3 regions of the Arthrobacter sp. UKPF54-2 genome follow, and region 1 is predicted to be linked to each of the others. Evidence: predicted binding sites of a transcription regulator. Region 1 holds the regulator's gene; each other region holds the start of a gene.
What was found. The regulator HrcA, encoded in region 1, represses chaperone genes, less so after heat shock. The targets are predictions, from matches to a motif close to TTNGCACTCGNNNNNNNCGAGTGCNAA.
Positions count from the first base shown of each region.

Region 2: E7Y32_RS07790 (Hsp20/alpha crystallin family protein) is a predicted target of HrcA. The motif match lies at 1,300-1,326, and genes of this name have one in related genera.
Region 3: E7Y32_RS09720 (FmdB family zinc ribbon protein) is a predicted target of HrcA. The motif match lies at 933-959, and genes of this name have one in related genera.

Region 1 covers NZ_CP040174.1:2,869,625-2,871,877, reverse strand. The annotation lists gene dnaJ (molecular chaperone DnaJ) at 1-209, opposite strand, end outside; gene hrcA (heat-inducible transcriptional repressor HrcA) at 290-1,303, opposite strand; gene E7Y32_RS13225 (DUF3097 domain-containing protein) at 1,548-2,253, shown strand, end outside.
Region 2 covers NZ_CP040174.1:1,708,540-1,710,792, reverse strand. The annotation lists gene E7Y32_RS07800 (hypothetical protein) at 1-236, opposite strand, end outside; gene E7Y32_RS07795 (DnaJ domain-containing protein) at 301-669, opposite strand; gene E7Y32_RS07790 (Hsp20/alpha crystallin family protein) at 789-1,214, opposite strand; gene E7Y32_RS07785 (MerR family transcriptional regulator) at 1,361-1,648, shown strand; gene E7Y32_RS07780 (phosphatase PAP2 family protein) at 1,679-2,253, opposite strand, start outside.
Region 3 covers NZ_CP040174.1:2,114,826-2,117,078, reverse strand. The annotation lists gene galU (UTP--glucose-1-phosphate uridylyltransferase GalU) at 1-170, opposite strand, end outside; gene E7Y32_RS09725 (5-formyltetrahydrofolate cyclo-ligase) at 281-910, shown strand; gene E7Y32_RS09720 (FmdB family zinc ribbon protein) at 1,020-1,268, shown strand; gene E7Y32_RS09715 (RcpC/CpaB family pilus assembly protein) at 1,423-2,178, shown strand; gene E7Y32_RS09710 (DUF4011 domain-containing protein) at 2,242-2,253, opposite strand, start outside.

The DNA.
Region 1 (2,253 bases):
TTCTCGTTGCCCGTGGTGTCGTAGACCCGGCGTTTCTGCGGATCGGAGAGCACCTCGTAGGCGTGCGTAACCGCCTTGAACCGGTCCGAGGCGTCGTTACCGGGGTTCACGTCGGGGTGCAGGGTCCGCGCGAGTTTGCGGTAGGCCTTCTTGATTTCTTCCCCCGTCGCTTCGCGGGAGACTCCAAGAACGTCGTAGTGGCTGCTCAAAGTGTGTATCTCTTCCTGGTTGTATTGCCGGTGGGGCACTGCCTGTTACGGGCAAGACGTCTGGTGCCGGAGCCGGGCCGTCAGGGCCCGAGGATCCGTGAAAGGTAACGGGCCACCGCACGGACGGCGGCCATGGTGGTGGGATAGTCCATCCGCGTGGGTCCGAGCACCCCGACCTTGGCGGTGGCGTCCGGGCCGTAGCCGGTGGCCACCACGGAGGCCTCGGAGAGGCCGTCGTAGGGGTTCTCCCGCCCGATACTGACGGTGACGCCACGGGGGTCCTGCGCCATGTCGCTGAGCAGGCGCAGCATCACCACCTGCTCCTCGAGGGCCTCGAGCACAGGCCCGATGCTGAGCGGGAAGTCCACGTTGGACCGTGCCAAGTTGGCCGTGCCGGCCATGACCATCCGTTCCTCGCGGCTGCTCGCCGCCAGCGACTCAAGCCCGCGGGCGAGGGCCTGCGCCGCGCCGCGCCGCGCCGGCGGGCAGCTGTCCGCGACTGCCTGCAGCGATTGTGGCAGCAGGTTCAACGGGGTGCCCGACAGTTTGGCCAGGAACAGGGTGCGCAGTTCCGCGAGGGTCTCGTCGCCGAGGTCCTGGCCGACGTCGATCACCCGCTGTTCGACCTTGCCGGTGTCCGCGATCAGCACGGTCAGCACCTTGCGCGGTGCCAGCAGCACAAATTCGATGTGCCGGACCCGGGCCCTGCTCAGCAGCGGATACTGCACGACGGCGACCTGGTTCGTCAGCTGCGAGAGCAGCCGCACGGTCCGGTCGAGGACGTCGTCGAGGTCGTCGGAGCCCTCCAGCAGCGCCTGGATGGCTCGGCGTTCCGCCGGGGACAGCGGCTTCACGGCCGAAATCTGGTCCACGAACAGGCGGTAGCCCTTGTCGGTGGGGATCCGCCCGGCGCTGGTGTGCGGCGCCGTGATCAGGCCCTCGTCCTCCAGGGCTGCCATGTCGTTGCGGATCGTGGCGCTGGAGACGCCCAGGTGGTGCCGCTCCACCAGCGCCTTGGATCCGACCGGTTCACGGGAATGGACGTAGTCCTCCACGATGGCGCGCAGCACTTCAAGTTTGCGTGGCTCGCTCACGCCCCACCTCCAATCGACCTGTTTTCACTGAGCCGGGTGCCGCCGGGCGTGACGGGACGCGCCCGGGAACCCGTGGTTAGCACTCGACATGCCTAAGTGCTAACCAGTCTAATATGACTCGGGCCGTTGTTAGCATTGGATTCGCTGCGGGCGTGACCGCCGGAAGAGGTGTTTCCGGGCACACCGCAGGCCGAGGGGCCGTTCCCTCCCCCGAAATTTCCGAGCGCAAAGCAGTGTGTAGCAGATGACGTACCAGAACTGGGGACCGCAGGACCTGTCCGCCCCCGCCAAGGCCCAGCTCCCTGAAATCCCGGTGGAGCGCGGCATGGTGCTGGAGGACGTACAGTCCGGCTGGGTGGGCGCCGTGACCCGGGTGGAGAAGTCCGGCGGCATGCACGTCGTGGCCCTCGAAGACCGGCGCGGCAAGTCCCGTTCCTTCCGGCTGGGCTTCGGCTTCCTGCTGGAAGGCCAGCCCATCCGGCTCATGCCGCCCGCCCCCCGGGCCCCCGCTGCGGGGGCCGGGGCGCGCACGGCCTCCGGCTCGGTGCGGGTGGCCGGACAGCGCGCCCAGGTGGCCAAGGCCAGCCGGATCTGGGTGGAAGGCAAGCACGACGCCGAGCTCGTCGAGAAGGTCTGGGGCGATGACCTGCGGGTCGAGGGCATCGTCGTCGAGCCGCTGCACGGCATCGACGACCTCGCTGCCGCCGTGAAGGAGTTCGGGCCCGGCCCGGCACGGCGTCTCGGTGTGCTGGTGGACCACCTCGTTCCGGATTCGAAGGAGTCCCGGATCGCCGACGCCGTGATGGCGTCCCCGGGGGCCGCCGGCAACGTGCTGATAGTGGGTCACCCGTACGTGGACGTCTGGCAGGCCATCCGCCCGGCCGTGCTGGGCATTGAGCAGTGGCCCGTGATCCCGCGCGGGGTGGACTGGAAGACCGGGATCCTCACGG
Region 2 (2,253 bases), 1.2 Mb from region 1:
CCGGCTGGTGGCAAATAGAACACCCCGAAGGAACGCTGCTGGCTGTCCTCGGCGGACCAGATGGGCACCACTGCCAGCGCCGCCCCGGTGTCCACGTTGATCCACTGCGCACGCGGGAGGGGCAATTCGTGGGCCTCCGGGTCAAGGAACGGTGCCGTTCCCTCGCCCCACCGCTCCTCGAAGCGTTCGTGAAAGGCCGGCATCAGGTGCGAATCGTAACGCCGCCATGCGCTCATGGCCGTACTCCTTTTCTTGGACTTCCTTGCCTGGCAAAGCGGGCCGGGAGTCCCGGCGCCGCGGTCATTCCGGACGCTCCCACCGCACCGGGGTCACCCGCAGCACCGGTTCCCGGTCCCGGTGGTGCCGGACCGGGATACTGCGGCCTTCGGCCGCCGCGGGCCCGGCGGCCGGGGACCGTACGGCGGGGTCATACTCCGCTCGCGACGCCGGATTCCTCAGGACGGCGAACGACTCCAGGATGAGCCGCACCTCGTCCGCGGCCCGGTCCGCGGCGCCGGGCTCGGCGCCGGCAACGGCTGGGGCGGCGGCTGCCTCCCGATCCGGGTGCCGGAGCCGCATGAGCGCACGGAAAGAGCGCTGGATCTCCGCCGGCGTGGCGTCCGGCGCCACCTGCAGGGCGGCGTAGAACCCACGCGGGTCACGGTTCATCGTTCCACCCCCTCCAGCGATCCGGCGGGGATCAGGCCGGCCCGGACGGGCCTGATCCCCGCGCTCTGCTTCCCGGACTCTGGTCCCCGAATGCCCCGGCCGCGGGGCCGGGGCCGGGGTTACTTCCCGATCTCCTGCAGCTTGTCCTGCGTGTGGGTGATTTCGATCTTCCGCGGCTTGGCCTTCTCCGCCACGGGGATGCGGAGGGTCAGGACGCCGTCGGCGTAGTGGGCCTTGACGTGGTCCAGGTCGAGGCTGTCGCCCAGGATCAGCTGGCGGCTGAACACCCCGCGGGGCCGCTCGGAGGCCAGCAGTTCGACGTTGGGCTGCGTCGGGTCGCGCCTCTCGGCCTTCACCGTGAGGACGTTGCGCTCGATGTCGAGATCCACCGAGTCAACGTTGACGCCGGGAAGGTCGAACGCAACCACAAACTCGCCGTCCTCCTGCCATGCGTCCATCGGCATGGCGGCCGGGCGGGCCGTCGTTCCAAACACCTGCTGCGTCAGCCGGTCCAGTTCGCGGAACGGGTCGGTACGCATCAACATCACTTACCACTCCTTCATCAAAGAGAGTCCAATTCCTGTTCGTATCCAGCCCGCAATTATCTGTGGTAGTGGATATAGATTTTTTATAGCACTAGTGCGAGACTACTGCAAGGGGAAATCTCCCGAGGGATGAAGGAGGCGAGGTCATGGCGGAACGGGGGCCCGACGTCGGCGTGTATGCGATCTCAGTGGTGGCACAGCTGGTGGGGACAGGGCAGCAGAACATCCGGCTGTATGAACGGAAGGGCCTGCTGACGCCGGACCGGACGGCGGGCGGCACCAGGCAGTACAGCGACACGGATTTGGCGGTGCTGCGCCGGATCGGCGAACTGCTGGAGGAGGGCCTGAACCTGGCCGGCGTGGCCAAGGTGCTGGAGCTGGAGACGGCCAACGCCCGGCTGCGTGCGGAACTTAAACGCCGCGGGGCGCGCTGACCGGCAGCGCGCCCCGCAGTCCCTGCCCGCCTAGTCGGCGCCGGTCTCCGGCTTGGAGAGTTCGCCGGTGACGGGCTCCCCCGGGATCCGGGCCGTCCGCCAGGTGTCCAGCAGGATCACGGCGCCCAGGATCACGAACGAGATGGACAGCGAGGCAAGGGCGTCGGTGGTCCAGTGGTAGCCCAGGTACAGCCGGCTGACGGCGGCGAAAAAGATGCCGACGCCGGCCACAGCGAAGCCCGCGACGGCGGCCTTGGGGTTCTGGCGGCGGGAGAAGACCAGGAACGTTGTGACGAGCAGGAAGTCGCACGCGCCCAGGACATGCCCGGAGGGGAACGAGAACGTGGAGTCGGCCCCGAAAAGCATCAGGTCCACGGGCGGCCGCTGCCGTCCCACCGTCCGGCCGATCAGCTGCGCCAGAATGACCCCGGTCAGCATGGCGCCGGCCAGTACCATCGGCCGCCAGGCGTGTTTGGCCAGCAGGCCCCAGGCCACGGTGACCACCAGGATGATGATGGGCAGCCCGATGGGTCCGAAAACGATGGCCAGGATGATCATGATGGTTGTGGCGGGCTCCCCGCGCAGCGTCACCAGCCAGGAACGCA
Region 3 (2,253 bases), 750 kb from region 1:
ACGTCGTTGAGGCCCACGTTCACGGCTTCCTCGACGACGTACTGGATGGCCGGCTTGTCCACGACGGGCAGCATCTCCTTGGGCATCGCCTTGGTGGCGGGAAGGAAACGGGTGCCGAGGCCCGCTGCGGGGATGACGGCCTTACGGACGGAGGCGTTGGGTGTAATCACTCGACTAATCTAGCGGAGGGGGCAAACATCAGGTAATTCTCCCCCGCCGGCAGGGCTGCCGTGGCCGCCCTGCACGACGGCGCCGCCCGGCCGAAAGGACAAGCCCGCACATGAGCAGCAAGGACGAGATCCGCTCCCATCACCGGCGCGGCCGGGCCGCCCTCTCGCAGCCGGAGCTGGACGCCGCCGGCGCAGCCCTCGCCCGGCACGGCCTGGCGTGGGCATCGGCTCTGGCCGACGGCGGGCGGCGCACCTTCGCGGCCTACCTCGGCGTCGGCTCCGAGCCTCCCACCCTCCCCCTGCTGGCCGCGCTGCACAACGCCGGCCACCAGGTGCTGCTCCCGGTCTGCGAGCCCGGCCTGGCCTTGAGCTGGGTGTACTGGACCCCCGCGTCGGAGTTTGTCCGCAGCCGCTTCGCCCCCATCCAGGAGCCCGTCGGCGACCGGCTCGACACCTCCGTGATGCTGGGGGTGGCCGGCCTCTTCCTGCCCGCCACGGCCCTGGACCGCACCGGCAACAGGATCGGCCAGGGCGGCGGTTACTACGACAAGTTCCTGGCCGCTCTCGAGGAACTGCCGTGGGGCGTGCCGGTGTCCCCGACCGGACCGCTGCCGACGGTGGCCCTGGTGTATGACGCCGAGGTGCTGGCCGCCGGCAGCATTCCCGCGGAGTCCTTCGACCGGAAGGTTGCTGCCGCGTTGACGCCGGGGGGTCTCGTCCGGCTCTCCGACCAGCCGTAGCCGCGCCCGCCGGGTGATAGAATTGGCACTCAGGCCCTGCGACTGCTAATGCCAGCGTTTATGGCACAACAGCCCGGGACCTGCTCGTTTGCCCCAGAGGAGGAACCCAGTGCCCACGTATGCATACGCTTGCAAGGACTGCAGCCACGCCTTCGAGATTGTGCAGTCCTTCACGGACAGCTCGCTGACGTCCTGCCCCGAGTGCGAGGGGACCCTGCGCAAGAAGTTCAACAGCGTCGGGGTCGTCTTCAAGGGCTCCGGCTTCTACCGGACCGACTCCCGCGACTCCAAGGGAAGCACCGTGGCCCCGGCGGCAGCTCCTGCCGCTCCCGCTTCGGCTTCCGCCGCAGCCAGCTAAGGACGCCGACGCCGGACCCGGCGCTGTCCCGCCGGGCCGGCGCCCGGCCGGCACCCTATGCAAGCCGGCGCCCGGCCGGCGCTCACGCGTCGCGTTGTCCACATAGCCGCACCTAGCACTGCCCCGGCATCCGGGCCGGTCCTAGCGTGGTGGCATGGCCCGCAGTTACCGTCCGCGCCCGCCGCAGCCACCAGCACCGCCCTGGTTCCCGGGCCGGTCCCGGCCGCCGCGCACGTTCCGGCACGGCGCCTCCCGCAAAGTCCCGCCAAAGCGGCGCGCCAGCCGCTGGCTCCGGCGCAACCGCCGGCTCGTGGTGGCCCTCCTGCTGTGCGTCGCCGCCGGCCTGGCCGTGCAGCAGCTGACGCCGGCACCGGCGGCGACTTCTTCCGCGTGGGCGGCCGCCCGGGATCTCCCGGCAGGCCAAGTGCTGGCGGCCTCCGACCTTGCCGTTGTCCAGGTGCCCCCCGGACTGCTCCCCGGCGGCGCCCTCGATCCCGCCGCGCTGGAGGGCAAACAGCTCGCCGTGGCGCTGCGGAAAGGCCAGCTCCTCGCGGACTCCCTCCTTGTGGGACCCGGGATGCTGGCCGGCAGCCCGCCGGGGGCCGCCGCCGTGCCGCTGCGCATGGCCGACCCCGCCTCCGTCCAGCTGGTAGCCCCCGGCCAGCTCATCAACGTGGTCATGACCGGCGGCGGCGACCTCGAGCAGGCGGCACCGGCGCAGCTGCTCGCCACGGCGGTGCCGGTGCTGTGGACCTCGGCCCGGGGCGGCAGAACCGGCCAGTGGCTCGACACGGCGGAGACCGACGGGCTGATGGTGGTGGCGGCAGATCCGGAGCAGGCCCGAAGACTTGCCGGGGCGTCGACACAGGGCAAGTTGTTTTTTGTCCTGGTCGGTTCCGGTCCCGGCTAGCCGGATGGCCACCCGGGTGCATTCAGCCAAGTGCGGGGCGTGCCGCCGCAGCGTGCCGGGCGGTCAGCCCCAGTG